3 regions of the Aeromonas sp. TECH754 genome follow, and region 2 is predicted to be linked to each of the others. Evidence: riboswitches for the same ligand, from Rfam matches in the RefSeq annotation. Region 2 holds a riboswitch; each other region holds the start of a gene.
The links. A riboswitch is a leader RNA that binds a small molecule or an ion and turns the genes downstream of it on or off. The one in region 2 is predicted to bind cyclic di-GMP.
Positions count from the first base shown of each region.

Region 1: another riboswitch for cyclic di-GMP. It lies ahead of ACZ9IL_RS00495 (glycosyl hydrolase family 18 protein); the one in region 2 lies ahead of ACZ9IL_RS13315 (glycosyl hydrolase family 18 protein).
Region 3: another riboswitch for cyclic di-GMP. It lies ahead of gbpA (N-acetylglucosamine-binding protein GbpA); the one in region 2 lies ahead of ACZ9IL_RS13315 (glycosyl hydrolase family 18 protein).

Region 1 covers NZ_JBWBRA010000001.1:111,348-121,605, reverse strand. The annotation lists gene ACZ9IL_RS00510 (M66 family metalloprotease) at 1-77, opposite strand, end outside; gene ACZ9IL_RS00505 (hypothetical protein) at 220-423, opposite strand; gene ACZ9IL_RS00500 (PKD domain-containing protein) at 496-3,174, opposite strand; gene ACZ9IL_RS00495 (glycosyl hydrolase family 18 protein) at 3,295-5,892, opposite strand; cyclic di-GMP riboswitch class I at 6,004-6,091, opposite strand; gene ACZ9IL_RS00490 (hybrid sensor histidine kinase/response regulator) at 6,305-9,790, opposite strand; gene ACZ9IL_RS00485 (3-phenylpropionate MFS transporter) at 9,869-10,258, opposite strand, start outside.
Region 2 covers NZ_JBWBRA010000001.1:2,963,757-2,974,014, forward strand. The annotation lists gene ACZ9IL_RS13295 (MotA/TolQ/ExbB proton channel family protein) at 1-64, shown strand, start outside; gene ACZ9IL_RS13300 (ExbD/TolR family protein) at 126-533, shown strand; gene ACZ9IL_RS13305 (energy transducer TonB) at 550-1,185, shown strand; gene ACZ9IL_RS13310 (tetratricopeptide repeat protein) at 1,197-2,432, shown strand; gene ACZ9IL_RS13315 (glycosyl hydrolase family 18 protein) at 2,635-5,670, opposite strand; cyclic di-GMP riboswitch class I at 5,784-5,866, opposite strand; gene ACZ9IL_RS13320 (ExeM/NucH family extracellular endonuclease) at 6,161-8,311, shown strand; tRNA gene ACZ9IL_RS13325 (tRNA-Ala) at 8,461-8,536, opposite strand; tRNA gene ACZ9IL_RS13330 (tRNA-Ala) at 8,593-8,668, opposite strand; tRNA gene ACZ9IL_RS13335 (tRNA-Ala) at 8,727-8,802, opposite strand; tRNA gene ACZ9IL_RS13340 (tRNA-Ala) at 8,866-8,941, opposite strand; tRNA gene ACZ9IL_RS13345 (tRNA-Ala) at 8,970-9,045, opposite strand; gene gltX (glutamate--tRNA ligase) at 9,442-10,258, opposite strand, start outside.
Region 3 covers NZ_JBWBRA010000001.1:3,207,095-3,217,352, reverse strand. The annotation lists gene ACZ9IL_RS14465 (sulfate ABC transporter substrate-binding protein) at 149-1,150, shown strand; gene ACZ9IL_RS14460 (RBBP9/YdeN family alpha/beta hydrolase) at 1,196-1,771, shown strand; gene cysT (sulfate ABC transporter permease subunit CysT) at 2,054-2,893, shown strand; gene cysW (sulfate ABC transporter permease subunit CysW) at 3,000-3,887, shown strand; gene ACZ9IL_RS14445 (sulfate/molybdate ABC transporter ATP-binding protein) at 3,912-4,979, shown strand; gene cbl (HTH-type transcriptional regulator Cbl) at 5,154-6,101, shown strand; gene ACZ9IL_RS14435 (cytochrome b) at 6,200-6,727, opposite strand; gene gbpA (N-acetylglucosamine-binding protein GbpA) at 6,834-8,258, opposite strand; cyclic di-GMP riboswitch class I at 8,320-8,405, opposite strand; gene ACZ9IL_RS14425 (M3 family metallopeptidase) at 8,801-10,258, shown strand, end outside.

The sequences.
Region 1 (10,258 bases), 2.9 Mb from region 2:
GGAGCCTGAACGGTGGCCAGCAAGGGGCCGCTCGCCAACGTGGCCATGACAAGCGTGGCCAGGTGCGTTTTTTTCATTGTGATGATCCTCATCGTGTTGGGCATCTCCAGATACCCTGTTGCAAGCCTGATAAAGCGGGCGCCGGCTCCTCGCTCCCGCGCCCATGAAGAGGTTGATTGTCGATGCCGGAGTACAGCATGCCAGCCGTACTCCGGCGGTTTAGCGCTGCGCCGTTCCCTCGCTCACCCCGGGATCCCCCGCGTCGATGCGGCTGCTCAGGGTCTGGTGGATCGGCCGCCACTGGTATGCAAGGAAGATCCTCTCCTTGCGACCGGCGGTCATGAGGTTGCTGTTGCGATAGGGATCCGCGTTGCCCGTGTGCCACAGTCCCAGGTTGTGGCCCAGCTCATGGGCCAGGGCCAACGACTGACCCAGTTCGGTGGCGTTGCCGGGGCAGGGGGTGGCGCATCGCTTGACCCTATCCCTGATGGCTCGTCAGTGACAGCTTGCGACCCCCTGATCGACCCAGACTGCGGCCTTGCCGGGCTCATCGCCCCTGGTCCAGTACTGAGCCTTCCACTTGCGGCCGTTATAGGCGGTGGTCTCACCCCCGTTGTAGGCGACGCCGGCATTCCAGCCCAGCTGTACCTGGCTGAGCAGCTTCCACTGCTCGGCGGTCGGTCCTGGCTCGTTGCCCTGAGTCCAATACTTGGCCTCCCAAACCAGCTGCTTGTGGCTCACCAACGCCTTGCCGACGTAGGTTTTGCTCGCCTGCCAGGCGGGGTACTTGGCCGCCTCGGGATCCGTGCTGGCACAGGCCGTCGCAGATGCAGGCTGCACGGTGAGGCGGGTGCTCGCCTGGCTGTCCAGCCCGCCGTCGGTGACGGTCACGGTCAGGTCATAACCCTGCTCGGTGGCCACCTCGGGCGCCGTGATGCTCAGGCTGGCGGAGTGCTGGCCGCTGGCCACCACACCGGCTGGCACCTGCCACTGATAAGTCAGGGCATCGCCATCGGGATCCGATCCTTGCGCGCTGATGGTCAGCGACTCCCCCGCCTTGGCGGAGAAGGTGGCGGGGAGGCGGATAACCGGCGCCTGATTGACCGGCATGGCGCCGTTGTGAACCAGCACCTTGTCTGTCGCCTGCACGCCCTGCTCATCGGTCACCGTCAGCTCGAACTCCAGCTGACTCTCTTGCTGGGTGGCGGGCACATCGATCCTGATCTGCGCCTCGTTGGCAGCGGCGAGGCTGAGTGGTGTACCACTCAGTTGACGCCATTGATAACGCAGTGGCTGCCCTTCCGGATCGCGGGAGGCGCTGCCATCGAGCACCATCGAGGCCGGGCCTGTGACATTCAGATCGCTACCGGCATTGGCCAGCGGTGGTTGGTTGAGCGGGGGCACGGGAGCCGGCTCCCGGTCATCGCTCACACGCACCCCCTGATCGCCCGCGGCGAGGCGTGCGTTAAGGGTCTGGTGGATAGTCCGCCACTGGTACGCGAAGAAGACGCCTTCCTTGCGACCCGAGGTCATGAGGTTGCTGGCACGGTAGCTGTCGGTGCTGAGCGTATGCAGCAATCCCAGGTTATGACCCAGCTCGTGGGCCAGGGTCAGCCCCTGACCCAGTTCGGTGAAGTTGCCGGGACAGGCACCGCGATAACCGATACGCGGCGGCGCATCGGTGCCTCCCATGCCGATGGACGAGCCACTGCCCGACGCACTGCACTCTCGGGACGCATCCTTGTAGTTCCTGATGACATAGAGGTTGGAGAAGACCTGGCTCGCATGAGGAAGCCAGCCATCCTTGAGCGGGGCTTGCTGTTCGGTACGACTGGCTTCGCCATTGCCGCTCTTGTCCCACTCATGGATCAGCACACCGTTATCCACCCACTTGAGCTGGATGTTGTAGGGGGCGTAACGACGGGTAAGCTCGCTCTGGATCAGTGGGCCATCGTCCCACAGGTGGGTCTTGACCTCACCGGGGTAGGCGATATAGCTGTAGGAGAGGGTCACCTCTTTGGGGGTGGTCACGAGCAGCCGCACCTGATCGACCGTCTTGCCGTTGGCACGGATCTCCAGATTGGTTTCCCCCGCCTTCAGGCCACTCAGCAGCAGCCTGTCCTGCTGTGCGCCGGCCTGCATTTGCAGGGTGGCCAGCGTCGGGTCGGCGATGACATAGGTCAGATCCTGCGAGTCGGCGGCGGCGAGCTTCTGGATATAGAGCACCTCCTGGCCACCCTGGCTGCTCAGCAGCTTCTCTTTGAGCGGGCGGCTCAGGCCGGGGTCGTATGCCAATTGGTTGGCGGGATCGGCCAGCACCTGGGCATAGGGATAGATCGCCTGCGTCTGCTGACCTACCCCCACCAGCCAAGCTTCGCCATCCTGATTGCTTCTAAAGCCCTGTGGTTGTATGCCTGCGAGATAACGCAGGGTGAAGCGATACTCTTTATCGACTTGCAGCGAGACGGGTTTGGAGAGGGTGAATTGCCCATCGACATAGGCGGCAGGCTCCTCGAGGATTGGGGTGTCGCTCTCGGGATCGGTCAGGACCAGGATAAACTGGCGGCTGTCACCCCCCCACTTGCTCTCTGCGAGTTTAAAGGCGGTGAGCTCCACCCTGTCATCCAGCAGGGGCAGCGACGCACCATCGATCTGGAAGCTGCGGCTCAGTTGCTGTCCTATCGCCGTCAATATGCTGGAATCCTTGACGACCTCCTCCTGCCAGAGCGCCCCCAGTTGGACGTTGTTTTCGGGCTGCTCAACCGCCGGATCATAGACAGTCACCGGCAGTGAGAAGGTGGTGGTGGAGCCGTACCACCCCAGGAATCCATCCACCATCGGCAGGCCATCGTCCTTGACCTGATATTGGGCCACATAGTGACCCGGCTGCTGAGTATTGACCCCGCTCGCCTGAGTGAGACGGGCGGTCAGATCGCCATCCTGGGCATCCCAGGCGGTCAGCAACGGGGCGAAGGTCGCGCCCACCGGCAGCGTTTGGGCGAAGTTATCGACCAGCCCCTCCTGGCTATAGACCTTGGGTTCGCTGTTGTCCTTGCGAAACTCCCCCGTGGTGCTGCTCTGCTGGGCCATCGCCAGCGGGGCCAGTCCCAGGATGGCCAGTGCCACCAGGGAGCGGCGTGGCCAGCTCGGGTTGTTCATACTACGTTGTTTCATTTTTATCATCCTTGTTATCTAGCCTCAGGGCTGCGCCATGCATGGCGATATGGCGCAGCCGTGAAGAGACATCATCCAAAAAAATGGGGCACCTCGGCCCCATTTCACCTGTGATGGCAATCAGTTGCAGCTGGCTGCCCCTATATCGACCCAGACATTGCTCTTGCCGGGCTCATCGCCCTGAGTCCAGTACTGGGCCTTCCAGCGGCGATCGTTATGGTTGGTTTCATCGTTGCCGTTGTAGGCGACCTCGGCACTCCAGCCAAATTCGACATCGCTCACCAGAGCCCACTGATCCGCGGTCTGGCTCGGCTCGTTGCCCTGGGTCCAGTACTTGGCCTGCCACACCAGCTGGCTGTGGCTCACCTTGTTAGGCGAGTTGTAGACGGTGCTGGCGTTCCAGGCCGGATAGTTGGCCGCATCCGGATCGGTTGCCTCACAGCCGCCACCCGTGCTGGCTGGCTTGACGGTCAGACGAGTAGCCGCACTGGCGTCCAGCGCCCCGTCGGTCACGGTCAGCGTCAGATCATAGAGGGTGTCGCTGGTCACACTTGGGCCTGTGACCACCAGGGTCGCACTGTTCTGGCCGGTCGCAACGAGACCCGCAGGCAGGCTCCACTGGTAGGTCAGGGCATCACCGTTCGGATCGGACGCCGTGGCCTTGATGGTTACCTGCTTGCCCGACTCGACACTGGCGGTGGCCGGCACTGTCACTACGGGGGGCAGGTTTGGCTGCGGTGCCTTGTTGGTCACCACCACCTGATCCTTGGCCGAGAGGTTGTGGTCATCGGTGACGGTCAGCTCGAACACCAGGTTGATGTCGGTACTGACGGCATCGAGTACCACCCGAGCCTTGGCCTGAGTGGCATCGACCAGGCTGACCTGAGGACCCGAGACCTGCTTCCAGCTGTAGCTCAGCACGCCACTTTCCGGATCGTGGGAGGCGGCACCGTTGAGGACCACCTCGGCCGGGCCAGTGACATTCAGATCGCTGCCGGCATTGGCCACCGGCGGCTTGTTGGTTGGTGGCGTGGTGCCCTCCCCGTGGCCCAGACCCTCGTGCATGGCATTGAGGATGTCGCCGTTATCGGCATCGATCTCCCAGGAGAACAGGCCGCCGAGCTGGTTTGCCAGCACATACTGGCCCTTGGCCTTGACCGAACGATCGTTGTCATAAGTGATGAGATCACCGGTCGCGGCCTTGAACAGGTAGGGAGCCTCGGCCACCTCGTCATAGCCCTTGGCCCAGTCGCTGCCCATGCGGTTGTTGACGATGTCGCGGTAATCCACCACGCCATTTTCCCAGGTGCCCTTGATGGGGCCAGTAGCGGTACCGGTGAAGGGGTTGTTGCCCTGATAGTTGCTAACGCCGGTCCAGCCACGGCCATACATGGCCGTGCCAACCACCAGCTTGCCGGGTTCAACTCCCTGGGCCAGCATTGCCTTGACGGCCTTGTCGGTGGTGTAGCGGGTATTGGGATCCCAGCTCGCCTCGAACAGGTTGGTCTGATGCCCCAGTTCGGTGTTGGTCCAGGCGCCGTTGAAGTCGTAAGTCATGATGAAGATGTTGTCCATGTACTGCTGGGCAGCCTGGTAATCCACATCCTCGATCTTGTCATCACCCGCACCGATGGCGGAGGTCAGCTCATACTGGCGACCGGTCTCGGCCTCCAGCTCGTCGAGCATGGCACGCAGCTCTTTCATCAGCGTCACATAGGTGGCCCCATCGGAGGGATGGCCGAGGCCGGGGTTGGCACCCTGGCCTCCCGGGAACTCCCAGTCGATGTCCACGCCATCGAAGAATTTCCAGGTTTGCAGGAACTCCTTCACCGAGGCGACAAAGGTGTCACGTTTGCCCTTGTCTCCGAGGAAATAGAAGGGGTCGGAGAGCGTCCAACCGCCCACGGAGGGCAGGATCTTCAGATCCGGATTCGCCTGCTTGAGCGCCATAAGGTTGCCGAAGTTGCCCTTGTAGGGCTCATCCCAGGCGCTGAGGTTGCCCTGTGGCATCTGGATCGCCGCCCAGGGATCGTGGATGGAGACCTTGAAATCCTCCCGGCCGGCGCAGGAGCGCTGCAATGCCTCGAAGCTGCCCGCAATCTCCTTGAGGCTGTCGTTGATGCCATCCCCCCCACAGATGGGGGTAAAACCGTAGAGGATGTGGGTCAGGTTCTGGGCCGGGATCTTGTCCACGGTGAACTTGCGACCATAGACGCCCCACTCCACGTAGTAGGTGCCAACCACCTTGCCCGACTTGTTGATGTAGGGCTTGTTGTTCTCCTGCAACGGCGCCTTGAGCGGCTCCAGGTGGCTGCCGTCTGTGTCGGCCACCATGATCTCTTTTGCATCGGAGAGAGTACAACCATCGGCGTTGCACAGGGCCACCTGCATCTGGTAGCGACCCCCCTTGGTCACCTTGAAGGTCGCGGTACCTGCGGCAGAGGCGGGACCTGACCAGACCTCCTTGCCATCGAGCAGCACCTTGGCGGTCTGCCCGGCATCACCGGACCAGAGGTTCCAGCTCACGCTGACCGAGGCACCGTCTGCATGAACGGTCACCAGCTGGTTGTAGGCTGTGGCAGACTGATTGACTTCGACGATGGCGAACTTGGTGGGACCCGAAGCAATGACGGGTTTGCCGGGGGCAGCCGCAAAGGCGGAGGTAGTACAAAGCCCCCCGACCAACAGTGCCAACAGGGACAGTCTTGGACTTAACATTATTGAATTTCCTTATTTCGTTATTGGAATGAACAACGAAAAAGGCAACGCAACCCGACAGGTGACGCAGACAACATCGCAACCATGGCTTGGCCCATGGACGATACAACCCGTGGCGACCCCGCTATCTTAGGTACTGCTGACCCTTAGACCGGAGGCTTTGCGTCCCGGACTTTCATCCGGTTTGCCTTTTTCACAACTTGATTTGCGACAAAAATAATCGCCGGACGACTATAGAGGAGGAGTCGGAAGAGGCGCTACCTAGTAAAAATGACAGTGAATGGGACTCGCTTTTCCTGATTTTCAGCGAACATGCACATATGTTGTCGCCAATCTCAGGGGTGGGTCGACTTACTCCAGCTTCTGGACCCTGGCTGAAATCATCGGTCAAAGATTAATTCTGTGATGCATATCACTGTATTGGCAGCAACAAGCTGTTCATCAGCGCCCGCAGCTTGAGCGGCTTGACCGGCTTGCTGACGTAACCGAAGCCGTGCTCGCGGATCTGCGCCTGCAGATCGCTCTTGCGATCCGCACTGATGATGATGCCGCCGATGCCATTGCCGTGGGCCAGCCGGATCATGTGCAGCGCCTGCAGCCCGGTCTTGCCGTCGTCAAGGTGATAATCCGACAGTACCAGCCGGGGCTGGAAGCCGTCACCGATGAGCGCCTGCGCCTGCGCCAGGCTCTGGGCGCACTTCACCTCGCAGCCCCAGCGCCCCAACAGGGAGTGCATGGCGGTGAGAATGTCCTCCTCGTTGTCGATGCAGAGGATCCTGACCCCCTCCAGCTGGCTGTCCCGCACCATGGGGGCCGCCATCTGGCTCAGCATCACGGGCCGGGTTGCGAGGTTGAGGGTGATGGAAAACACCGAGCCCGCATCCGGCCAACTGCGCAGGGATAGCGGGTGACCCAGCACTTGGGAGATGCCGCGAGCGATGGCGAGCCCGAGCCCCAGCCCCTGCTCCCTGGCGGTGCGGGAGTGATCGAGGCGGGAGAACTCGTCGAAGATGGTCTCCTGCTTGTCGAGGGGGATGCCGGGGCCGTTGTCCCACACCTCAATGCGCACCTTGTCCCCCAGCCGGCGGCAACCGAGCAGCACCCGGCCCCCCGGGTTGTAGCGAAACGCATTGGTGAGGAAGTTCTGCAGCACCCGCCTAAGCAGGCGCACATCGCTGTAAACCGCGAGCCGGCTATCCACCACCGAAAACTGGATCTCCCCCGCCTGGGCCAGCACCCCGAACTCCGCCTTGAGGTTGCTCAGCACGTCCCGCAGGGCGAAATCGAGTTTCCTGGCCTTGAACTTGCCCGCCTCGAGCCGCGAGATGTCGAGCAAGTCGGTGATGAGATCCTCGGTCGCCCCCAGGGCGTCGTCGATGTGGCGGGCGATACGGATTTGCTCCGCCGCCTCTTCCCCGCTCTGGGGCAGCATCTCCAGCAGGGAGGAGGTGAACAGCTTGGCTGCATTCAAGGGCTGGGTCAGATCGTGACTCACCGCCGCCAGGAAACGGCTCTTGGAGTGATTGGCACGCTCCACCTGCTGGTTCACCAGCAACAGCTGGCGGTTGAGCTCGGACAGCTCGTGGGTGCGCTCGGCCACCCGCGCCTCCAGGTGTTCGTTGGCCTCCCGCAGCACCCGCTCCGCCGCCCTGAACGGGGTGATGTCGGTGAAGGTCATCACGAAGCCCCCCGCCGGCATGGGATTGCCCTGCATCTCGATCACCCGGCCATCCGGCCGCTCCCGCGCCGAGACGTGGGGGCTGCCGCGCTGCATGAAGGCGACCCGCCGGGCCACATGCGCCTCCAGCTCGCCCGGACCACACAGCCCCTGCTCGGCGTTGTAGCGGATGATCTCCTCGATGGAGCGCCCCACCTGGATGAGGCCGGGCGGATAGTGGAACAGTTCGATGTAGCGCCGGTTCCAGGCCACCAGCTTGAGCTCCCTGTCCACCACCGAGATCCCCTGCCCCATGTGTTCGATGGCTCCCTGCAGCAGCCCCCGGTTGAAGCGGAACACGTCCGAGGCCTCGTCCACTATGGTGGCGATCTCCTCGAGCTGCATGTTGCGTCCCTGCAGGGCAGAGGCCAGCACCAACCGGGCGGACGAGGCGCCGAACACCCCGGCCAGCAGCCGTTCGGTGTGGGCAATCAGCTCGGCCGATGCCTGCATCTGGGGCGCCAGGGTGCCACCGCGCTCACCGGCGAAACGGCCGAAGGCGCGCTTGACCCGGCTCGAGCCGACGAAGCGGGCCGCCAGCATCTCCAGCTCCTTGACCGAGACTCGCGCCTGATAGAGCGCCGCCAGATCCCGGCTCGGCTTGCCGACGAAGTTCGCCGCCTGCAACCGCTCGCTCACCGCCGCCTGCGACAAAAGCGAGCCAGCCACATAGCCCATCAGGTTCAGCAACAGGCTCAGGAAGATGCACCAGGCACCCAGGCTCAGATCGCGGAACGCGAGCCAGTCCGGCGGCGCCAGCAGCGCCTCCAGCGGTGAGCCGGCCAGCAGGCCGCTCTCCGCCAGCAGGGTGAGGAACCAGAGGCTGACCCCGAGCGCGAGGCCCAGATAAACCCCCTTACGGTTGCCGTGTCGCCAGTAGAGGCCGAGCAGCAACGCTGGGGCGAACTGGGCCACGGCCCCAAACGACAGGTAGCCGATGCGCGACAGGCTGGTGAGATCCCCGAGCCAGAGGTAGAGCGTCCAGGCCGCCAGCAGGATCAGCAGGATGGCGCCACGGCGCACCTGCAGCAGCAGCCGCATCAGCCGCTCGTCCCGCCCCTGTTGCCAGAAGCGGCGCAGCAATACCGGCAGCACCAGATCGTTGCTGACCATGATGGCCAGGGCGATGGTGCAGACGATCACCATGCCGGTGGCCGCCGAGGTGCCGCCGAGGAACGCCAGCATCGCCATGCCGTCGTAGCCGAGCGACATGGGCAGGCTGATCACATAGGTATCCGAGCCCATGCCGGCCCCGACCCACTGCTTCCCCGCCAGCGCCAGCGGCCAGATGAAGAGCCCCATCAGGAACAGATAGAGCGGGAACAACCAGCGTGCCCAGTGCAGATCCTGGCCCTGGTTGTTCTCCACCACAGTCACGTGAAACTGGCGCGGCAGGCAGATGACGGCACACATGGCGACTAGGGTATAGATGGCGAGCTCCAGCAGACTGCCCGGGCTGACCGCCACCACGGCATCGAAGAAGTCGCTGGCGACGAGAGAGCGGGCCTCGCTCGGCTTGGCGATGATGAGCCAGAGCGCGAAGCCCCCCACCGCCATGAAGGCGAGCAGCTTGACCACAGATTCGAAGGCGATGGCGACCACCATGCCACGATGATGCTCGGTGGCGTCCAGGTTACGGGTACCAAACAAGATGCTGAACAGCGCCAGCAGCAGGGCGACGCCGAGGGCCAGCCCGGCGCTGTTGCCCGCTGTCGTGCCTATGCTACCGATGGGTACCGAGTTGGCCATCAGCAGATCCAGCCCGGTCACGATCGCCTTGAGCTGCAACACCAGATAGGGAAGTATTCCCATGATGGCGATCAGGCTGATCACCATGGCGAGGCGCTGGGACTTGCCATAACGAGCGGCGATGAAGTCGGCGATGGAGGTGATGTGCTCGCGCTTGGCCACCAGAATGAGCCGGGCCAGCAGCCGCCAGCCGAACAGGAACACCAGCATGGGGCCGAGGTAAATGGGCACGGGTGACCAGGGGGATTCGCTGGCCTGACCGACGGTGCCGAAGAAGGTCCAGGAGGTGCAGTAGACCGCCAGCGACAGGCTGTAGAGCAGGGGTTGACCCTTGGGCCGACGGCGCTTGTTCTTGTCCGCCACGAAGGCGATGAGGAACAGCAAGCCCAGATAGGCGAGTGACAACCCGATCAGCAGCCATCCTTGGTGCATCTACATTCTTTCCTTGTCCAGATGTGTTGAGTGCCGCGCCAGTCTAGAGCCCCGGTGCGGCCATGTCACGGGGCTCGCTCAGGACTGGCTGCCTTCCGGCACCGGGCGCAGGCGCAGGAAGAAGACCGGTACCACCACCAGCACCATGATGAAGAAGATACCGCCGCCGAGGGGCTCGAACAGCGCGCCACAGATCGTCATCAATGCCGCCACCGTCATGCCGAGACCGAGGGCGGCATAGAGTGCCTGGGTGGGGATGAGCTGCTCGGGAGGCAACTGCCGGGTCATGAAGCGGATCGCCCCCAGATGGCTGACGCAGAAGGTGACCGCGTGCAGCAGCTGGCCAAGCACCAGCACCAGCAGCTCGCTGGAGGCGCCGAGCAGGCTCCAGCGCACCACGCAGCCGATGGCGCCGACCAGGAACAGGGTCTGGGCCCCGAAACGCTGGAGGAAGCGCTTGTCGGCGGC
Region 2 (10,258 bases):
CCAGCTCGACCACAAAGCCAAGCTGGCGGTCGAGAGGCTGGAAGATAACCTGAAACACGGCTGATGCAGGATGCATGCGCCAGACGGCACACCGTCTGGCCACAGTTAAACAAGGAGTTTTTGCCATGAGAAAACGTCACAGCGATAGCGGTGCTGATGAGGCGGCCATCGATTTGACCCCCATGCTGGACATAGTGTTCATCATGCTGATCTTCTTCATCGTCACCACCTCGTTCGTCAAGGAGTCCGGGGTAGAGATCAACCGCCCGAGCGCCAGCACGGCGGAGACGGTGAAGAAGGGGAACATCATGGTTGCGGTCCGCGAGAACGGCCAGGTCTGGGTCGACAAGCGATCCGTCGAAGTGGGCGCCGTGCGTGCCAACATCGAGCGGCTGCGGGCGGAGAACCCGGAGAGTGCCGTGGTGATCCAGGCCGATACCGAATCCCGCTCGGGTCTGGTGGTCCAGGTCATGGATCAGATCCGCATGGCCGGTGTCCAGAACATCTCCATCGCGGCGAGCAAGAGCAGCTGATGCCGGAGCGAGCACCATGAGATACCTGATAGCGATAACGGTCTCCTGTGTGGTGGTGTTCTTCCTGTTTCTGGGAATGAACAAACTCATCACGCCGGATCACCGGGAGTTGACGGAGAGAGAAGACGTCACCATGACGGACTTCATTCGCCTCAAACCCCAGGAGACCCTGCAAGAGAAACAACGGGAACTGCCCAAGCCGCCGCCCCCGAACCGGCCGCCTCCCCCTCCGGAGATGGAAGTGGCCAGCACGGACAGGCCGCAGATGGAGAGCTCGTCCATGGACATGCCCAAACTCGACATCCCGGTCAACATCGGCGGTGGCAACGCCCTCGGTGCCTACAGCACGGGTGGCGGTGGTGGTGGCATGGGGGGCAACAACGGTGCCATTCCCATGGCGACCTTCGAGCCCATGATGCCCCGCAAGGCGGCCCTGGCGGGGCTGGCGAGCGGCAAGGTGGTGGTGGAGTTCACCGTCACCGAGCGCGGCACCGTCAGCGACGTGCGGATCGTGAAAGAGGATCCGCGCAGCTATGACCTCGGCAAGGAAGCGCGCAAGACCATCGCCAAATGGACGTTCAAACCGGCCATGGTCGATGGCAGGCCGCAGGCATCCCGCATGCAGCAAGAGATCGAGTTTGCGGTCAACTAAGGAAGGTGGCGATGAAAAAGTTACGTAGCCTGATCCTCGCCCCGGTCGCCATGGCGGTGCTGCTTAGCACCGCCAGTTGGGCCGCCGAGCAACCCGCCCTGTCCGATCGCGCCTACCGCGCGGTCAACAAGGCCCAGGCGTTGATCACAGAGAAGAAATACGGCGAGGCCAATGCCAAGCTGCAAGAGGCGCTGTCTGGCGCAGGCGAGCGAGTCTATGACAAGGGGGTGATACTGCAGACCCTGGGCTTCGCGGCCGCCCAGCAGGAGAAATACAGCCAGGCGACCAAGTACTTCGCTGATGCCATCGCCACCGGCGGCCTGCCGCAACCGGTGGCCCAGCAGGTGCGCTACAACCTGGCCCAGCTCTACATGGCGGAGGGCAACTTCAAGGCCTCCATCAGCACCATGAACCAGTGGTTCGCGAGCCTTGGCAAGGATGAGAAACCCACCCCCCACGCCTACATCACGTTGGCCAACGCCCATGTACAGCTCAAGCAGTACCGGGAAGCCATACCGGCGGTGGATCAGGCCATCAAGCTGTCAGGGGGCAAGGCGCCCGAATCCTGGTACCTGCTCAAGATGGCGGCGCACTACGAGTTGAAACAGTACAAGCCAGCGACCGAGGTGCTGACCGCCCTCATCGACAGGTATCCGGAGAAGAAGAAGTACTGGACCCAGCTCTCCGCCATGCACATGCAGGCGGGCAACGACGCCAAGGCGCTGGCGGCGCTGGAGGGAGCTTATAACCTCGGCATGCTGACCGAGGCCAACGAGCTGCAGCGACTGGCCAACTACCTGGCCTTCGCCGGTATTCCCCATCGCGCCGCCCGGGTGATGGAGAAGTCCATGAAGGAGGGGACCATAGCGAGCAACGCGGCCAACTACAAGACGCTGGCCAACTACTGGCATCAGGCCAAGGAGCTGGATCCGGCCATCGATACCCTGGCCAAGTCCTACAAGCTGGCCCCGGATGCCGAGCTGCAGCTGAAGATGGCGCGCATGATGATCCAGAGCAAACGCTATCAGGATCTGGTGGCGCTGGCCGCCAAACCCGCAGCCAATGCCAACGGTGAACAGCGCGCCGATCTGAAGTTCCTGACCGGGGTGGCCTATTTCGAGCAGCAAAAACCGAAGGAGGCCCTCTCCGCCTTCAGTCAGGCGGCTCAAAACGACAACGTCAGTGGCCGCGCCTCCCCCTGGATCAACTTCTTGAAGGAACAACAAGGTGGCGCCATCACCCAGTGACGGCCCAGCAGGGAGAGCCCCTGCCCTGCCTCCACGACACAAGGGGCCTTGCCCCACCAGTTGCCTTGGTGGCACATTGGCCGCTCTCCGGAGCGGTCTTTTTTATGGCCGTTTATCACGCTATTTACCCATAAAAAAATCCGGAGCCAGGCTCCGGATTTATCGTCTCTACGAGGCATCAGAAAGATGCCGTTTCGTCATATCAGTAGCTGCACACCAGCTTCCAGCTGCCGTCACCCGCCTTGGGTTCGCTGCTGGTCCACCAGTTTGCCTGCCACACCGCCTTGCCATTGGTCACGCGATCGTTGGCATTGGCGTGATCGCCCTGAGGCCAGCTCGGATAGGCCGGATAGCTCGCCGGGTTGACGTTCTGGCTGCTGCAGGTGGTGCCACCGGTACCGCCATCACCCCCGCCCGTACCCACGACCGCCTCGGCCAGGGCCGGGAAATCAGCCTTGAGACCTATGGTCTGGCTGCCGACAATCAGGCGCACGCCGCTCGGTACGCCCGCTGCCGGCAGGTAGTAGGTCATGGCCACTTCAACGTCGGAGCCCGGCGCCCAGGCCTTCCAGGTCGGCAGCGTCATGGCCACCTTGTGGAAGTCCTTCTCGTTGGCAATGCCGTCCGAGTTCTGGTTGCCGCCGCTCTCGACCACCTTGAGGCCCATGCCACTCTGATCCGTGATGGTGTCAGAGGTGGAAGTGGGTACCAGGAACTCGATGCGGGTCCCGCCCGGGATGGTCTGGGTGGATTTATTCGTCAGTTTCAGCGTGGGGTTGATCGGGTAGTTCGAATCCCCTTCCTTGAAGCCGGAGAGGCTCACACCGATGTCGAGCTGGGCCGCCGGTGCCGGCAGATCGTTCTGTTTCAGGTTCGCCTTGCTCGCCTTGCTGAACTTGTCGTACGCCAGGCTGGTCAAGGTGCTACCCATCACATACTCGTTCTTGGCCGGGTCGAACGCATAGTCCCCCGCCATTTCCCAGAACATCACGCCCCCCAGACCCCGGTTGACGATGTAGTCCAGCTTCTTGCCCATGGACTCTTCATCTTCGGTGGAGAGGAACACCTTCTTCTGCTCGTTCCACAGCCAGGGCGCCTGCGCCTTGTCGTCGTAGTAACGCACGTACTGGCCCTGGATCACGTCAGCCGGATCGTTGGGATCCAGGCCCCAGGCCGTGCCATAGCTCGGCAGGGTAGTGATGCCGAGGCTGGCCGCGTGCTCCAGGTTCTTGGCGTGCCACATGGGCACGGCACCGGCGCCGACTTCCTTGCCGTTCTTGTCCAGATCGTGCCAGATGTTGTCGATGCCGACAGCCCCGTTGCCGCAGGGGATGGTGCTGCCACCGGTGCCCGGCTGGCAGTTGCTCTGGCTCGGCAGGGCTGCCTTGCCGTTGAGACCATGGGTACCGCCGGTGACGCCTTGCCAGCCACGGGTGTAATAGGGCACCCCTATGTTGATCTTGCCGGCCGCCAGGGCGCCACGGAAGTAGTGCGCTGCCCAGGCCGAGTTCAGATAGCCGATGGCACCGTACTGGGCCTGGCTGTAGACCCCCCACTGGGCCAGCTCGGGATCCGCCTTGTTGTCGAACAGCGCGGCGTTGTGGGCCACGAAGTTGTTCCAGGCACCGTGGAAGTCATAGGTCATCAGGTTGACGTAATCCAGATACTGGGTGACCTGGAAGTTCTCCATGCCACGCAGCAGATAGGCCGACGCCGGCGAGGCGATCGTCAGCATGTACTTGCGACCATCCTCGGTACCGGCACTGTCGAGCCGCGAACGCAGGGTCTTCATCAAGACTTCGTAGTTGGCAAACAGCTTGGCCCGGCACTGGTTGGAGAGCGGGAAGTCGTTGGGGTTGCCCGCATCCTTCATGGAGGTGGGGTACTCATAGTCCACGTCCACCCCATCGAAGCCGTACTGGCGGATGAAGCCCACCGCCGAGTCGGCAAAGGCGTTGATGCCGGCGGTGTTGACCGAGCAATCCCCCTTGGTGGTGGCGGTGTAGAAGCCACGGGTATCGGCCCAGCCGCCCACCGAGATCAGCGTCTTCACGTCCGGATACTGCTTCTTGTACTTCGACAGCAGGTTGAAGTGGCCCTGATAAGCGAACTCGGGATCCATCTCGGCGCCCGCTACCCCCTCCCAGGTCATCTTGGTGGCAGAGTCGTCCACCTTGATCAGATGGCTCTGCTCGTCCACCCCGGCGAACGCGTAGTTGATGTGGGTGATCTTGTCCCAGGGAATGTCGTTCACCAGATAGGAAGGCAGGCCGTTCTTGCCGGTACGCCAGGAGGTGAAGTAGCCGATGACCCGGCGGGCATGGTCATCCCCCATGCACTCGCTGCCGTCGGCGCGGTAGACCTGACGAATGTCGCAGGAGAGGTTGCCACCGGTGGGTGGCAAGGCGGCTTCTTCCACCTGTACATCGACCTGGCTCGATTCGCCGACCAGATTGGCTTTATCGGTGGACACCAGTTTGAGGCCGGCCAGGCCCCTGTTCTGCGGTGTCCAGCTCAACTGCCAGGGGGCGCTGCTGTCTTCACCGACCTTCTGGCCATTCACATAGAGCTCGACCTTGGCCACGTCGTTGTTGGCATCGGTCACATTGGCCGTCACGGTGGCGGCGCGGCCCAGGGTCAGCTTGGCCCCGGCGGCCGGACTCGCGATGCTGACCTTGGGTGCCTCTGGCGCCACCACGGCACTGACGCTGAAAGCCGCATCGGCCTCGCTCAGCAGCTTGCCGTCCTTGTCCAGCCCGCGGGACTTGAGCTGATGGGCGCTGACCCCGCTGGCGGTCCAGCTCGCCGACCAGGGCGCCGCGCTGCTCACCGCCACCTGAACCCCGTCGATCAGATACTCGACCCGGGTCAGCGCGCTGCTGTTGCCGCTCAGGCTCACCGCCAGGGCCACCGGGGCGCCTTCGTTGAAAGCGCTACCAACCGCGGGCGAGCTGATGGCGAGCCCAAGGGCTGGCGCGGTGCCACCGTCGCTGAAGGGTTTCCAGGCATCGGCCCAGACTGCGCCCACGCCGGGAGCATAGTGGTAGGGCGAGGCGCCACACCAGCCGGAATAGGGGAATTCCTTGCATTCGTAGAGGTTGCCAACGTTGCTGACGACATCGCCAGCCTGGTAGGCGGTGCCAGCCTGATAGGCGGGATAAGCGGCTTGCGCCCAGGCGGGCATGGCCGCGAGGGCAACCAGCATGGCGAGCCTGCTGGGCCTGAAGGTCTGTTGCATTGTTTTATCTTCCTTGTTTTGTCTTGGCTTTTAAAACCGGGCAAAAGGCGGCAGCAACAGGCGAGAAAGGGTCGACAACAGGCCATGGACGGGCCACATACCCTCATGTCACCCGGGGAAACCCCGCTATCTGTCCCTGCGGGGCAGATCGGAGGCTTTGCGTCCCGGCATCATTGCCGGTTTGCCCTTTACCTGGGTTCCGTGAGGAACAGGGCGAGTATAGGAAGCAAGTCGCAGATGCTCAATCTTTGTTCTCGAAGAGAAATATGTAAACGCCAGCGGGATCACAGTATTTCGACTCGCAACAAATGACAAATTAGTCATTAATTTCAACTTGTTAGCCAGATCAAATAAATGAAATAGGCCTCCTTTGTCTCCCAATAATGTGCGTTGGCTCACTGGTATGAACTGCCAGAAATGTGACAATGCGCGCCCTTGGTCAAGGCGCCAAGGCTATGGAAACACTGGCAAAAATAAAAAAGGATTACCCATGAAAGGAACACCTACCCTGCTGTCGCTGGCCGTGGGGCTCGCCCTTGCGTCCCCCTCTGTCTACGCCGCCGGCTTCAGCTGTCCGGCCGACAATGCCCTCACCCCCATCCCCGCCATTCAAGGCAGTGGCGACAAGAGCCCGCTCATCCCGGACGATCTGTTCGAAAGCACCCAGACGGTCTCGGTCAAGGCGGTGGTCAGCGCCCTCGGCGAGAGCCTGAACAAGGGCTTCTACCTGCAGGATGTGCAGGGAGATGGCAACCCCCAGACCTCGGACGGCATCTTCGTCTTCCTCAGCGACAAGAACTTCGCGACCAAGTACCCGGACCTCAAGCCGGGCACCGTAGTCTGTCTGGAAGCCAAGGTGGCGGAGTATTACGGCTACACCCAGCTCAAACCCGTCTTCGACGGCAGCGCTGCGCGTCTGCAGGTGCTGGCACAGGGCGCGGCCCCTGCCGCCGTACCGCTGCGGGTGCTGGAGGGAGAAACCCTGGCCCGGGCGCTGGAGCGCCACGAGGGGATGCGGGTACGGCTCGATGAAAGCAGCGGCCTCAAGATCAGCCGCAACTTCAGCTACGACTACGCCGCCAGGCGCAACAACCTGGTGCTCTCCCACCAGGCACCGCTGATGAAGCCGACCCAGCTGCATGTGGCGGGCAGCGAGCAAGCCAAGGCACTGGCACAGGCCAATGCCGGCAACCGGGTGTTCCTCGAATCCGACTTCAAGGCCGCCGACGGCAAGCTGCCCTGGCTGCCAGCCTGGGAGCCGGAGCAGGGCTATCTGCGCGTCGGCGATGCGCCGGTCAACCTGGATGCCCTGGTAGGTTACAGCTATGACGAATACCGGCTGATCGTGCCGAAGGAGCAGACCATCACGGTCGGCGATCTGCTGCGTACCGACGAGAACGATCGCCAGCGCGCACCGGCCCGCACCGCCGGCACCGACTTGCGCATCGGCAGCTTCAACGTGCTCAACTACTTCACCAGCCACTCCAGCGTGGGCGGCGCCCTCAACGTGCTCTGCGTGGATCAGGCGGATGCGGACAGCGCCAAGGGCTGCAACCGCGGCGCCAAGGATCTGACTGACTTCCAGCAGCAGCGTACCAAGATAGTGAACGCCATCACCGAGATGGACGCAGACCTCCTCGGCCTGATGGAGATGGAGAACAACGGCTTCGACGAACACTCCGCCATCAGCGATCTGGTCGCGAGTCTCAACGCCCAGCAAAAAGACGTCAGCCAGCACTACGCCTTCGTCAGCCTGCCCAAGGCCCTGCTCGGTCAGGAGCGCTTCTTCGGTGGCGACGCCATCATGGTGGCCATGATCTACCGTCCGGCCAAGCTGACCCCGAGCGGGGATGCCAGCGTGATCCCGCTACCGGAGCAGCGCTACATCACCGGTGGCGTCGCCAAGACCGCCAGCCAGCGTGACTCTCTGGTGCAGAGCTTCACCGTGACAGGTGGCAACGAGCCGCTCACCCTGGTGGTCAACCACCTGAAATCCAAGGGCTCCGGCTGCTTTGAAAACGGGGATGGCAAGACCGAACCCGCCGATCTGCAGGGCAAGTGCACCGAGTTCCGGGTCAGTGCCGCCAAGGTACTGGGCGAGGCGGTAAACAAGCTGCCGGGCCAGGTGCTGCTGGTGGGGGACTTCAACTCCTACGCCAAGGAAGACCCGATCCGGGTGCTGACCGACTACGCGCCGGCCAGCAGTGATCGCAAGATCCGCGCCGCCTCCCACACCTTCCTCGGCGAGCAGTCCTACGAGCGTATCGGTCAGGAGGTGAGCAAGAGCTATGGCCTGGTGGACTTGAACGTCAAATTCAATCAGGAGAAGGCCATCTCCTACAGCTATGAGGCCGAACTCGGTACCCTGGACTACGCCCTCGCCAACCCGGCGCTGGCCAAGCGGGTGATCGCGGTCGCCGACTGGCACATCAACTCCTACGAGAGCAACCTGTTCGAGTACGGCCGTGGCTTCACCGGCGACATGATCAAGTCTGACAACCCGTTCAGCGCCTCGGATCACGATCCCATCATCGTCGATCTCAAGTTGCAGGAGGAGAGCAAGGGCGGCGGTGGTGGTGCCATGGGTGCCCTGCTGCTGGCGCTGTTGCCGCTGGCCTGGCGCCGCCGACACACCTCATAACTCGCTCTGAATAACGAAAAAAGCCCGCGACAGTCGCGGGCTTTCTCATTTTGGCCATTTGATTTGTAAATGAAGAGGCGTTAGCCATGAAAAAAACAAATGCCTGAACAAACAAAAAGGCCACCGCGATAACGGTGGCCTTAAGTGTTTGGTGGAGCTACGCGGGATCGAACCGCGGACCTCTTGCATGCCATGCAAGCGCTCTCCCAGCTGAGCTATAACCCCAAATTCTTCTTTTTAAACAACCAGTTCTGGCGGCCGGCTGCCTCATTGCTAAATAGTGGTGGAGCTACGCGGGATCGAACCGCGGACCTCTTGCATGCCATGCAAGCGCTCTCCCAGCTGAGCTATAACCCCGAAATCTTTACTCTTTAGACAATCGGTTCTGGTGTCCGTTTGTCTTACTTCGAAATAGTGGTGGAGCTACGCGGGATCGAACCGCGGACCTCTTGCATGCCATGCAAGCGCTCTCCCAGCTGAGCTATAACCCCACAAAGGTCGGCCTGGGTGATACACACCGCACTGCCCTGGGTACTGCATTTCAATTTGGAACCTGGTGGAGCTACGCGGGATCGAACCGCGGACCTCTTGCATGCCATGCAAGCGCTCTCCCAGCTGAGCTATAACCCCTTGGATTCCAGATTGTTCGAGGAAAATTTGGTGGAGCTACGCGGGATCGAACCGCGGACCTCTTGCATGCCATGCAAGCGCTCTCCCAGCTGAGCTATAACCCCAACTCACCTCGGTGCTACCAAAGTTATCTCTGGCAACGGAGGCGCATGATAGGCATCACCCGCTTTGCTGTCAACCCTAAAATACCACCGCTTTGCGCGTTTAGTCAAAATTCAAACAGTTCGCTGTTTTTACCAGCAGCCAGAGGGCTATCTCACTGTTTTATGTCACAAATCCGACTGAGGCTCAAAAACGAAGGGCCCCCGTTCGGGAGCCCTTTAAGGTCATTCACAGCGGCTTGTTCGCCAGCCTTGAGAGACTGACCGGCAGCGAGATTACTCGGCCGCCATGCGCGCTTCGATGTACGCCAGCGCGCGATCGATGCGAGCGAGAACGCGCTCCTTGCCCACCAGCGCCATCACGGCGTCGATGGCAGGGGGAGCTGGCCCAGACCGGTATTACTCGGCAGCCATGCGCGCTTCGATGTACGCCAGGGCGCGATCGATGCGGGCAAGCACCCGCTCCTTGCCCACCAGCGCCATCACGGCGTCGATGGCCGGAGATTGACCCAGCCCGGTGACGGCGACGCGCAGCGGCATGCCGACCTTGCCCATGCCCTGACCCAGCTCGGCGGCAGTGGCTTCGATCAGCTCGTGCAGCGCTTCGGTGGTCCAGGTCTCCAGGGCGGCCAGCTTGGCTTTGGCCAGGATCAGCGGCTCGGCAGCCACACCGCGCAGGTGCTTCTTGGCGGCGGCTTCGTCGAGTGCCTCGTACTCCTCGAACAGGTAGCGGCTCTGGGCGGCCATCTCCACCAGGGTGTTGCAACGCTCGGCCAGCAGGGTCACCACCTGAGCCAGGGACGGGCCCGTGCTGGTGTCGATGTGCTGGGCGGCCATATGCCACTCCAGGTACTTGGCGACGTGCGCCGGATCCTGGCTGCGCATGTAGTGGTTGTTGAGCCACAGCAGCTTGTCGGTGTTGAAGGCGGAGGCGGACTTGGAGATGGCATCCAGGCTGAACAGCTTGATCATCTCGTCCAGGCTGAAGATCTCCTGATCGCCGTGGGACCAGCCCAGACGCACCAGGTAGTTCAGCAGCGCTTCCGGCAGGTAGCCGTCGTCGCGGTACTGCATCACGGAGACAGCGCCGTGGCGCTTGGACAGCTTGGCGCCGTCGTCACCCAGGATCATGGAGACGTGGGCAAACTCCGGCACAGGCGCGTTCAGGGCCTTGTAGATATTGATCTGACGCGGGGTGTTGTTGATGTGGTCTTCA
Region 3 (10,258 bases), 240 kb from region 2:
TGTTATTAACACACTGTATTTAATAAGTTTATTTTCTCTAAACTCCCCTTTATATTTGAAAAAGAGATAAGCAAAGCGCGTTTTCTTCCTTCCTGATATATCAAGGAGGCGGCATGCTGTACTCAATCCAACGATAAGGAGTATCACCATGAAACTGCGAATGACCGCCCTGACCTTGCTCTCTCTGCTGGCGCTCGGGCAGGCCAATGCCGCCGAAGTCCGACTGCTCAACGTCTCCTACGATCCGACCCGTGAGTTGTTCCAGGAATACAACAGTGCTTTCGCCAAGGAGTGGAAGAGCAAGACCGGTGATGACGTTGCGGTCAGTCAGTCTCATGGGGGTTCCGGCAAACAGGCTCGCGCCGTAGTGGATGGGCTGGAAGCTGACGTGGTGTCGCTGGCGCTGGCTTACGACGTCGATGCCGTGGCCAAGGCGGGTCTTACTGCCGCAGATTGGGAGAGCCGCCTGGCTAACAATGCCTCCCCCTATACCTCCACCATCGTCTTCCTGGTGCGCAAGGGCAACCCCAAGCAGATAAAGGACTGGGATGACCTGGTGCGCAAGGACGTGGCCATCGTCACTCCAAACCCCAAGACTTCCGGCGGGGCGCGCTGGAACTACCTGGCTGCCTGGGGTTATGCCCTGAAGAAAAGTGGCAGCGAAGAGGGCGCCAAGCAGTTCGTCGGAGACCTGTTCAAGAATGTGAAGGTGCTGGACTCCGGCGCCCGTGGCGCCACCACCAGTTTCATCGAGCGTGGTCTCGGCGACGTACTGCTGGCCTGGGAAAACGAAGCCTTGCTGGTATTGGGCCAGCCTGGTACCAGTGACAAGTTTGAACTGGTGGTGCCTTCCGTCTCGATCCTGGCCGAGCCGCCGGTCGCCGTGGTGGACAAGGTTGCCAAGAAGCACGGTACCGAGGCTGTCGCCAAGGCGTACCTCGACTATCTCTACTCCGACGAGGGGCAACGCATCATCGCCAAGTACCACTATCGTCCCAGCAATCCGGCGATCCTGAAGGAGACTTCGGCTTCGTTCCCGAGCTTGAAGCTGTTCACCGTCAAGGATCTGGAAGGGGATTGGGACAAGGCCCAGAAGAAACACTTCGCCCAGGGCGGTCTGTTTGACCAGATCTACCAACCGGGCGGCTAAGCCCACAGCAAACTGGCCCCTGTGCCAACGGATAGGATCACCACGATGAACAAGATTCTCCTGGTTCCCGGTCTGCACAACAGTGGGCCGGATCACTGGCAGAGCCGCTGGCACCAGCACTTCCCACACTGGCAGCGCATGGTTGGCCTGCCCTGGGATAAACCTGACCTGACAGTCTGGAGTGCCAAGCTGGCGAGCAAGCTCAGGAGCCGGCGTAGCCGGGTCCACCTGGTGGCACACTCCTTCGGCGCCCTGACGGCCATCGCCGCCGCCCGGCTGCAGCCGGAGAAGGTTTCTTCCATCCTCATAGTGGCACCCGCGGATCCGACGCGTTTCGGCATCCCGGACGAGCTGCTGGCAGGGTCCATCAAGGTATCCGCCCAGCTCATCGCCAGCCGCAACGATCCCTGGATGTCGTTCGAGCGCGCCGAGTTCTGGAGCCGCCAGTGGCAGGTGCCCCTGTTCGATGCCGGTGAGGTGGGTCATATCAATGCTCAGTCCGGTCACGGGGAGTGGAGTCAGGGCCTCAACCTGCTCGGCACTCTCCATCGCCGGGCCGAGATGGTGGTCGAGCCAGCGCCGGTTGAATGGGGCCGGCAGGCGGCGAGCGGTTTTCGTTGATGTTTCGAATAAATGCCAAGGAAGGTGCCAAGATGAGATCAAGCAGGTTCGCTAGCCTGTATCCATAGCGACAGACTCCGTAGTTCCCGGTTCCACAGCTCCGTTTAGTTAGGTCTTTTATTTATATAAAAGACCTTTTTTTATATTTATCGCTCTAAAAGCCTTGTTCCGCCGTTGTTATACAAAAAAGTAATTAGCAAAGGCGATATTGGTGTTTGTTGCACCTGGCGGGAGTGAGCAGAATCGCTATATCGAAAGTTATTTATAACAAACGGAAGTGTTATGCGATTAAGTTCTTATTCCGTCCTGCCCGGGTTGGGCCCGACTCTCGGCTTCAGTCTGCTCTATCTGAGCATATTGGTGCTGCTGCCGCTCTCTGCCCTGGTGTTGTTCGCCGTGAACAATCTCAACGCCGCCGAGTTCTGGCAGGTGATCAGCTCCCCACGGGTGCTGGCCTCCTTCCGGCTCAGCTTCGGTGCGGCCTTCATCGCAGCCCTGCTCAACAGCCTGTTCGGGCTGATCCTGGCCTGGGTATTGGTGCGCTACAGCTTCCCGGGTCGCCGGTTGGTGGATGCGCTGATCGATCTGCCGTTTGCCATGCCCACCGCCGTCTCCGGTATCGCCCTGTGCGCCATCTTCGCCCCCAATGGCTGGATCGGGCAGTGGGTCGCGCCCTTTGGCATTGAACTCGCCTACAACCCTATCGGGGTGGTGATAGCCCTCACCTTCATCGGTCTGCCCTTCGTGGTGCGCACCCTGCAGCCTGTGTTGCGTGAGGCTGAGACCGAGCAGGAAGAGGCGGCCGCCAGTCTGGGGGCGGACCGTTGGCAGACCTTTATCCGGGTGCTCTGGCCGACCCTGATCCCGGCGCTGCTGACCGGTTTCGCCCTGGCCTTCGCTCGCGGGGTGGGGGAGTACGGCTCCGTCATCTTCATCGCCGGCAACCTGCCCATGGTCTCCGAGATAGCGCCGCTGATGATCATGAGCCATCTGGAGGAGTATGACTATGCCGGGGCCTCCGCCATCGCCTCCGTCATGCTGCTCATCTCTTTCATTCTGCTATTGCTGATCAACAAGTTGCAGGCCTGGAGCTGGGCCCGCATCGGGGGAAGTAGGATATGAATGCATTTGCCACTGCCATTCCTGAACTGCGCAGCAGCACGATGCTGTTGCTAATCGGCCAAGTGTCACAGGCCTGGAGCTGGACTCGCATCGGAGGGGGCAGGAGATGAACGCATCTACCTTGATGGTCGAAACGGCTCCGCAGGCAAGCACAGTGGTGCAGCACCAGCCGGTCACCCGTGAGCCGGTCTGGGTCAAGTGGCTGCTCATCAGCCTGGGTCTCGGCTGGTTCGCCGCCCTGTTGTTGCTGCCGCTGGCGACCGTGTTTATCCAGGCGCTGAGCCCGGGATTGGCCTTCTTCTGGCACGCCATCAGCGAGCCGGATGCCCTGAGCGCCCTCGGCCTCACCGCCCTGGTGACGCTCTGCTCGGTGCCGCTCAACCTGCTGTTCGGTCTGGCGGCGGCCTGGGCCATCGCCCGCTTCCGTTTCCCGGGTAGGCAACTGCTGATCACCATCATCGATCTGCCGTTCTCGGTGTCCCCGGTGATCGCGGGGCTGATGTTCGTGCTGATGTTTGGCAGTCGCGGCTGGTTCGGCGACTGGTTGAGCGAGCACGACATCAAGATCATCTTTGCCACCCCGGGCATCATCCTCGCGACCACCTTCATTACCGTGCCCTTCGTGGTGCGTGAGCTGTTGCCGCAGATGGAAGCGCGCGGGCCGGAAGAGGAAGAAGCCGCCATCATGCTGGGGGCGAGCGGCTTGCAGATGTTCTGGCGGGTGACCTTGCCCGGCATTCGCTGGAGCCTGATGTATGGCGTGCTGCTTTGTACCGCCCGGGCGGTAGGGGAGTTTGGCGCCGTCTCCGTGGTATCAGGCCACATTCGCGGCCAGACCAATACGCTGCCGCTGCACATCGAGATCCTCTACAACGAGTACCAGACCGGTGCCGCCTTCGCGGTAGCCAGCCTGCTGGCCCTGTTCGGGATCTTCACTCTTCTGGGGGAAACCCTGTTGGCCCGGCTGCGTGGTCAGCCCACTAAATCTCACTGATTTAACCGTTTCAACGAGGCAGCCATGAGCATTCAGGTTCAACAACTCAACAAGCATTTTAATCAGTACGCGGCCCTTGCCGATATCAACCTCGACTTTCATGACGGTGAGCTGGTCGCGCTGCTGGGCCCGTCCGGTTGCGGCAAGACCACGCTGCTGCGGATCATCGCCGGGCTGGAGCAGGCCGACAGCGGCAGCGTCATCATCCGCGGGGAAGATGCCTCGGCACTGCACGTGCGTGAACGCAACGTCGGCTTCGTGTTCCAGCACTATGCCCTGTTCCGCCACATGACGGTGTTCGAGAACGTGGCGTTCGGCCTGCGGGTCAAGCCGCGCAGCGAGCGCCCCGCTGAAAACGCCATCCGCGCCCGGGTCAAGGAGCTGCTGGATCTGGTGCAGCTCAGTCACGTGGCCGGGCGCTACCCGACCCAGCTCTCCGGCGGTCAGCGTCAACGGGTCGCCCTGGCCCGTGCCCTGGCGGTGCAGCCCAAGGTGCTGTTGCTGGACGAGCCGTTCGGCGCCCTCGATGCCCAGGTGCGCAAGGAGCTGCGCCGCTGGCTGCGCGAATTGCACGACGAGTTGCACGTCACCAGCCTGTTCGTGACTCACGATCAGGAGGAGGCGCTGGAGGTCGCGGATCGGGTCGTGCTGATGAACGCCGGTCGGGTCGAGCAGATAGGTACCCCGGCCGAGGTCTATGACCAGCCGGCCAGCTCCTTCGTGCACAGCTTCCTCGGCAGCGTAAACCTGTTCCGTGGCCGGGTGGCGGAGCAGGGGCTCGGCATCGGCGAGCAGTCACTGGGGGCACCTGCGATTTCCCATCTGGCCAAGGGCAGTGCGGCCATCGCCTATGTTCGCCCCCACGAGCTGGATATTCTGCCGGCGGATGCGACCGGCGGCATCAGCGCCACCATCACCCGACTGCTGCCCATGGGGCCGCGGATCCGGGTCGAGCTGCGCGGTATCGGTGACACTCAGGGAGCGCACTTCGAGGCCGAGTTGAGCAAGGAGGCCGCCCGTGCCCTGACGCCGGGGCAGAGCGTGCGCTTGGTGGCCAGACAGGCCCAGCTCTACCCGGACTACCAGATCTGAGAACCGGTTGAGGATGCTGCCGACGACTTGCCGCGGCAGATCCTCAACAAGCGCAGACGGGGGATCCGCTCTCTCATCCCATGGGTATCAGGCTTGCGGCCGGGCAACCGGCCAGACAGATAACAAGGCTGCGGGGTCCGTCCCACGCGGTTGGTCAGCGCAGGAGGCGATGACATGAATTTTCAGCAACTACGCATTATTCGTGAGGCGGCCCGGCGGGACTACAACCTGACCGAGGTCGCCAACGCTCTGTTTACCTCCCAATCCGGGGTCAGTCGCCACATTCGCGAGCTGGAAGAAGAGCTCGGCATCGAGTTGTTCATCCGTTACGGCAAGCGGCTGCTCGGCATGACGGAGCCGGGCAAGGAGCTGCTGGTGATCGCCGAGCGCATCCTGGGGGATGCCAACAATATCCGTAAATTGGCCAGCACCTTCGCGAACCGCGACTCGGGCCGGCTGCTGGTAGCGACCACTCACACCCAGGCGCGCTACGCCTTGCCACGGGTGGTGAAGGCGTTTCGCGAGCAGTTTCCACTGGTGCAGCTGGAGCTGCGCCAGGGCAGTCCCGAGGAGATAGTGCGGTTGGTGCAGACCGGCGAGGTGGACATCGGCATCAGCAGCGAGCAGCTTGATCGCAGCGAAGGGGTGGTGGCTTTTCCCTATTACCGCTGGCACCACAACATAGTGGTGCCCGAGCAGCATCCGCTCACCGCCGAGCGGGATCTGACCCTGGCGGCGCTGGCCCACTGGCCCATCGTCACCTACCAATCCGGGCTGACCGGTCGGGCACGGGTCGATGAGGCTTTCGCCGAGGCGGGGATAGCGCCGCAGATCCTGCTGACCGCCCAGGATTCGGACGTCATCAAGACCTATGTCGAGCTGGAGATGGGGGTCGGCATCCTGGCGGACATGGCGTTCGACCCCCAGCGCGACAAGGGGCTGGTGCAGCTAGACGGCAGCCGGCTGTTTGCACCGCACACCGCCTGGATCGGCCTCAAGCAGGGGCAGTTCCAGCACAACTTCGCCTGGCAGTTCATCCAGCTCTGCAACCCCGAGCTGGCGCTGGCGGATATCCAGGCGCGGGCCATGGGCAACGAACCGCAACTCGATTACCAGATCTGATGCCTGCCGCGAGATGAGAGAACAGGGAGCCCATGGCTCCCTGTTTGTTTATCTGCCGATGGCTGGCGCACCTGTATCGGCTATCAAGCGCCGGTGGTTTATTTGCCGGTGTGGGGTCCCAGCATGCGGTACAGGGTGCGATCCCCTTTCCTGTGGTGATACAGAGCGGCGGCCAGGTGCAGCAGGACCAGCGCCGCCAGCGACAGGCAACCGAGGCGGTGCACGCGAAAGAAGAAGGCGTTGATCTCGGGGCTGTCGATGGGGTTGGTGATCGGATAGAGCCAGAACAGGGCGTAATCCTGCTCCAGCATCAGGAAGCCGCTCAGCAGCACGACGAACATCAGCCCATAGAGCAGGGCATGGGCCAGCTTGACCCAGCCATGGTAGTGCCCGGCCTCACTCTCGGGCAGTGGCGTTCTCAGGTGCTGCCAGCCCCAGCGCAGCAGGAAGAGCGGGGTGATTAGGGTCGCCATCGACATGTTCAGCACCGACAGAAACTGAAACAGCCGGGGGTGGCTGTCGATCACCAGGTGCATCAGGTAGCCCGCCAGGGTGGCGTAGAGAATGACGACGGCCATCAGCCAGTGCAGCAGGCGACTCAGGGGGTCATAGTAGTTTTTCGTCATATTGTTTGTCCGACAGGGGAGCTCGCGCTGCCAAAGACAGCGGGATCTCGGATAACAGGCAAAAAAAAGAGGCCGCTCGGGCCTCTTCTGCTCAGGAGTTGCGGGCTCAGTTCACCAGGGTCCAGGCATCCTGCCAGTTGGATCCCACGCCGGGCTCATACTGGGTGGCCGTGCTCGACCAGATGCTGCACCAACCGCTGTAGGGGTAGGGCTTGCACTGGTATACCTTGCCGTTCTTGGGTTGCAGCACCTTGGTGCCGGCCACATAGGACTTCAACCCTTCCGGGAAGCTGTACTGGTAGTCGCCGCCGCTGGCCGGATCCTTGAACATCAGATCCAGGGTCTGCTGCAGTGAGGCGCCACCCGCCTTCGGCTTGCCTTCGATCACCAGCTGATGGTGACCCGCGCTCAGGCCGCTGACCGCCATGGTGAAGCTCTGGCTGCTGTCCTTGATGTCGGCACTGGTCTGTCCCTTGGCGGCACCGCCATGGTCATACAGGGTGTTGGTGACCGCGAGATCCCCCTGGGCCGTGACGCTGAAGTTCAGGGTGACCTTGCCGTTGTCGAGCAGGTATTCGCTCTCCAGACCGCTCACGCTGATGCTGTCGTTCACTGGAGGCTGCTGCTGCTCGAGCTGGACCTCGACCCGTTGCAGGTTGCTGCCAGCCTTCAGGTAGATGGGGTTCTGCCCGTAAACCGGGTTGAACTGGCCATCTGTTCCCTGCTGGCCGGCGCGGATCTGGCTCTGCTCTGTGTTGATCTTGGCTGCCAGATCGTGGGCCCAGTTGTTCTTCTGGCCCTGCTCGGAGGAGCCTATGGTCAGCACCGTCTGCAGATCGGTGCGCTCGCCGTTGGCGTCGAACACCCGGGTCTTGGCCTTGTCACCAGCCACCAGATCGATGGAGGGATAGATGGTTCCGCCCTGGCTCCAGGTCAGCGGCGGCTGGGTGCCACCATCGAACTTGGCATCGATCAGGTTGTAGAAGCTGTTGGCGGTATCACCCACCTCCCAGACCCCCAGGATCACCTGATAACCGGTGCGGGCCGGCAGGGTGCAATTGTGGGTGACCTGCTTGGGTGGTTGCACCATGCCCCCGTCGATGACGCAGAAGGGGGTCAGATCGAAGGAGTCCCGGGTCAGCGGCTGGTTCGGGTTCCAATCCTGCTTGGTGAGGTAGTAACGCCAGTTGCGGGTCACGTGGTTGGCGGTGAAGCTCCAGCTGATGGCGAAGGGGCCCCCCTGCACCGGACGCTTGGTCCAGCGATCGCTGGTCTGAACGTCGAGCTCGGCGAACTGCGGGTGACCGGCCGAGGCGATCTGGCCGTCGGCGGGACCACCATTGGGGAAGCCGGACGGTGCCTCCAGGCTCTGGGGCTCCCACTGGACGGCGCCACACTGGCTGTTGCCACCGGTCTTGCACAGGTAGTTGCGCGCCTCCGGTTGGTTGATGTAGCCATGGGCGAGTACGCCGCCGCTGGCCAGCAGCGCGAGCGCCGCCGCGAGGTGATTGAGTTGAGTTTTTGCTGCCATACATTCCTCTGTTCGACAGATGTGGGCAGTCAAGTTGGCTGGGGTTTTCCCCGAAACACGATGCTGCAACCCCGCTATCCTGGACGAGACGTCTTTAGACCGGAGGCTTTGCGTCCTGGCCTTTCAACCAGTTTGCCAAATGACTACATAAAGGGTCATTGCGTCGCGTTTGACGACGCGCTGCCATCATGTCTTATTTTGATTAAATTATTAAGTGTAAATCTTTACAGCTTGACCTCGTCGGAGTAGAGCCAATACTTAACTTTTTGTTTTTAAATGTCTATTTGATAGACCGCTTTGGCTGTATGACGGCTTCTTGCTTAATTAACATGCAAAATCAATGCATCATTTGCAGTCAATAAAGAGACCCCATGGGCAGGGCCTGGCTCGGGTGGGTGCAGACCGGATCCCGGTGCTACAGACATAGACAGCGGCTTTTGGTAGCGTGATCAGGCGCACCCCGGCGCACGCTTGCCTGGTCACGGCCGGGCATCATCACAAGGCAAGGCGGATCAGACGCCACCGACAACAAGAGGGACCTTATGACTTCCATCGCCAGGAATTACTTGAACCAGCTCAACGCCGACTACCTGCAGGTACACAGGCGCAAGGAGGATCTGTTTTGGTCCACCTACATGGGCACCAGCGACGATCAGGTCGGCTTCACCGCCGCCGAGCAGGCCTACAAGACGTTCTGCGCCAACCCGGCCCGGCTGCCGGTGCTGCGTGAGATGCAGGCCCTGGCCGAAGAGACCGAGCTCAAGCACGGCCTGGCAGGCTGGATCGCCTTCTTCGAGTGCAACGTGATCGAGGATCCGGCCGCCGCCGCCCTGATGGACGAACTGGTGGCCGCCGAGGCGGAGCTGTTCGCCCGCCGCAAGGAGCTCAAGCTCAGCCTGCTCGATGAGCAGGGTCAGCCGGTGACCGGCAGTCTGCCTGCCGCCAGCACGGCGCTGGCCGCCAGTGCGAGCGAGCCGGTACGCCAGAGCGCAGTTGCCATGTTCCATGCCCTGGAGCAGTGGGTGGTCGACAACGGCTACCTGGCGATAGTCGCGCTGCGCAACCGCTTTGCCCGTGCCATGGGTTATCGGGACTATTTCGATTACAAGGTGCACAAGAACGAGCAGATGAGCCCGGAGCAGCTGTTCGGCATACTCGATGACTTCATCGCCCGCACCGAACAGCGCCTGCACCAGAGCCTGGCCGAGCTGAAGGCTGCCAAGGGGGAAGCGGCGCTCTTGCCCCACAACCTGCGCTACAGCGTGAGCGGCGACGTGACCCGCCAGCTCGATCCCTATGTGCCGTTTTCGCGGGCGCTGAAAGATTGGGTCGAGAGCTTCCGCCGGCTCGGCATCCAGTATCGGGACGCGACCCTGACCCTGGATCTGCTGACCCGGGAGGGGAAATACGAGAACGGCTTCTGCCACGGCCCGGTGCCGAGCTTCTGGCAGGAGGGGCAGTGGGTGCCCGCGGTGGTCAACTTCACCAGCCTGGCCGATCCGGCCCAGATCGGTAGCGGCTGGAGCGGTCTCAACACCCTGTTCCACGAAGGCGGCCATGCCGCCCACTTCGCCAACGTCACCGGTAACGCCCCCTGCTTCTCCCAGGAGTTTCCCCCCACCTCCATGGCCTATGCCGAGACCCAGTCCATGTTCTGCGACAGCCTGCTGGACGATGCGGACTGGCTCAAGCGCTACGCCCGCAACGCCGCTGGCGAAACGATCCCGGACACCCTGATCCAGGCCATGATCGAAGCCCGTCAGCCGTTCCGCGCCTTCAACGAGCGGCAGATCGCGCTGGTAGCCTACTTCGAGCGGGATCTCTACGCCATGAGTGACAGCGAGCGCACCCCGGCCGCGGTGCTGGCGCTGGCTCGCCAGTGGGAGCGCAAGATCCTGGGGGTTGAGAGCCCGCGCCCGCTGCTGGCCATCCCGCACCTGCTCAATCAGGAGTCGGCCTGCGCCTATCACGGCTACCTGCTGGCGCTGATGGCGGTCGAG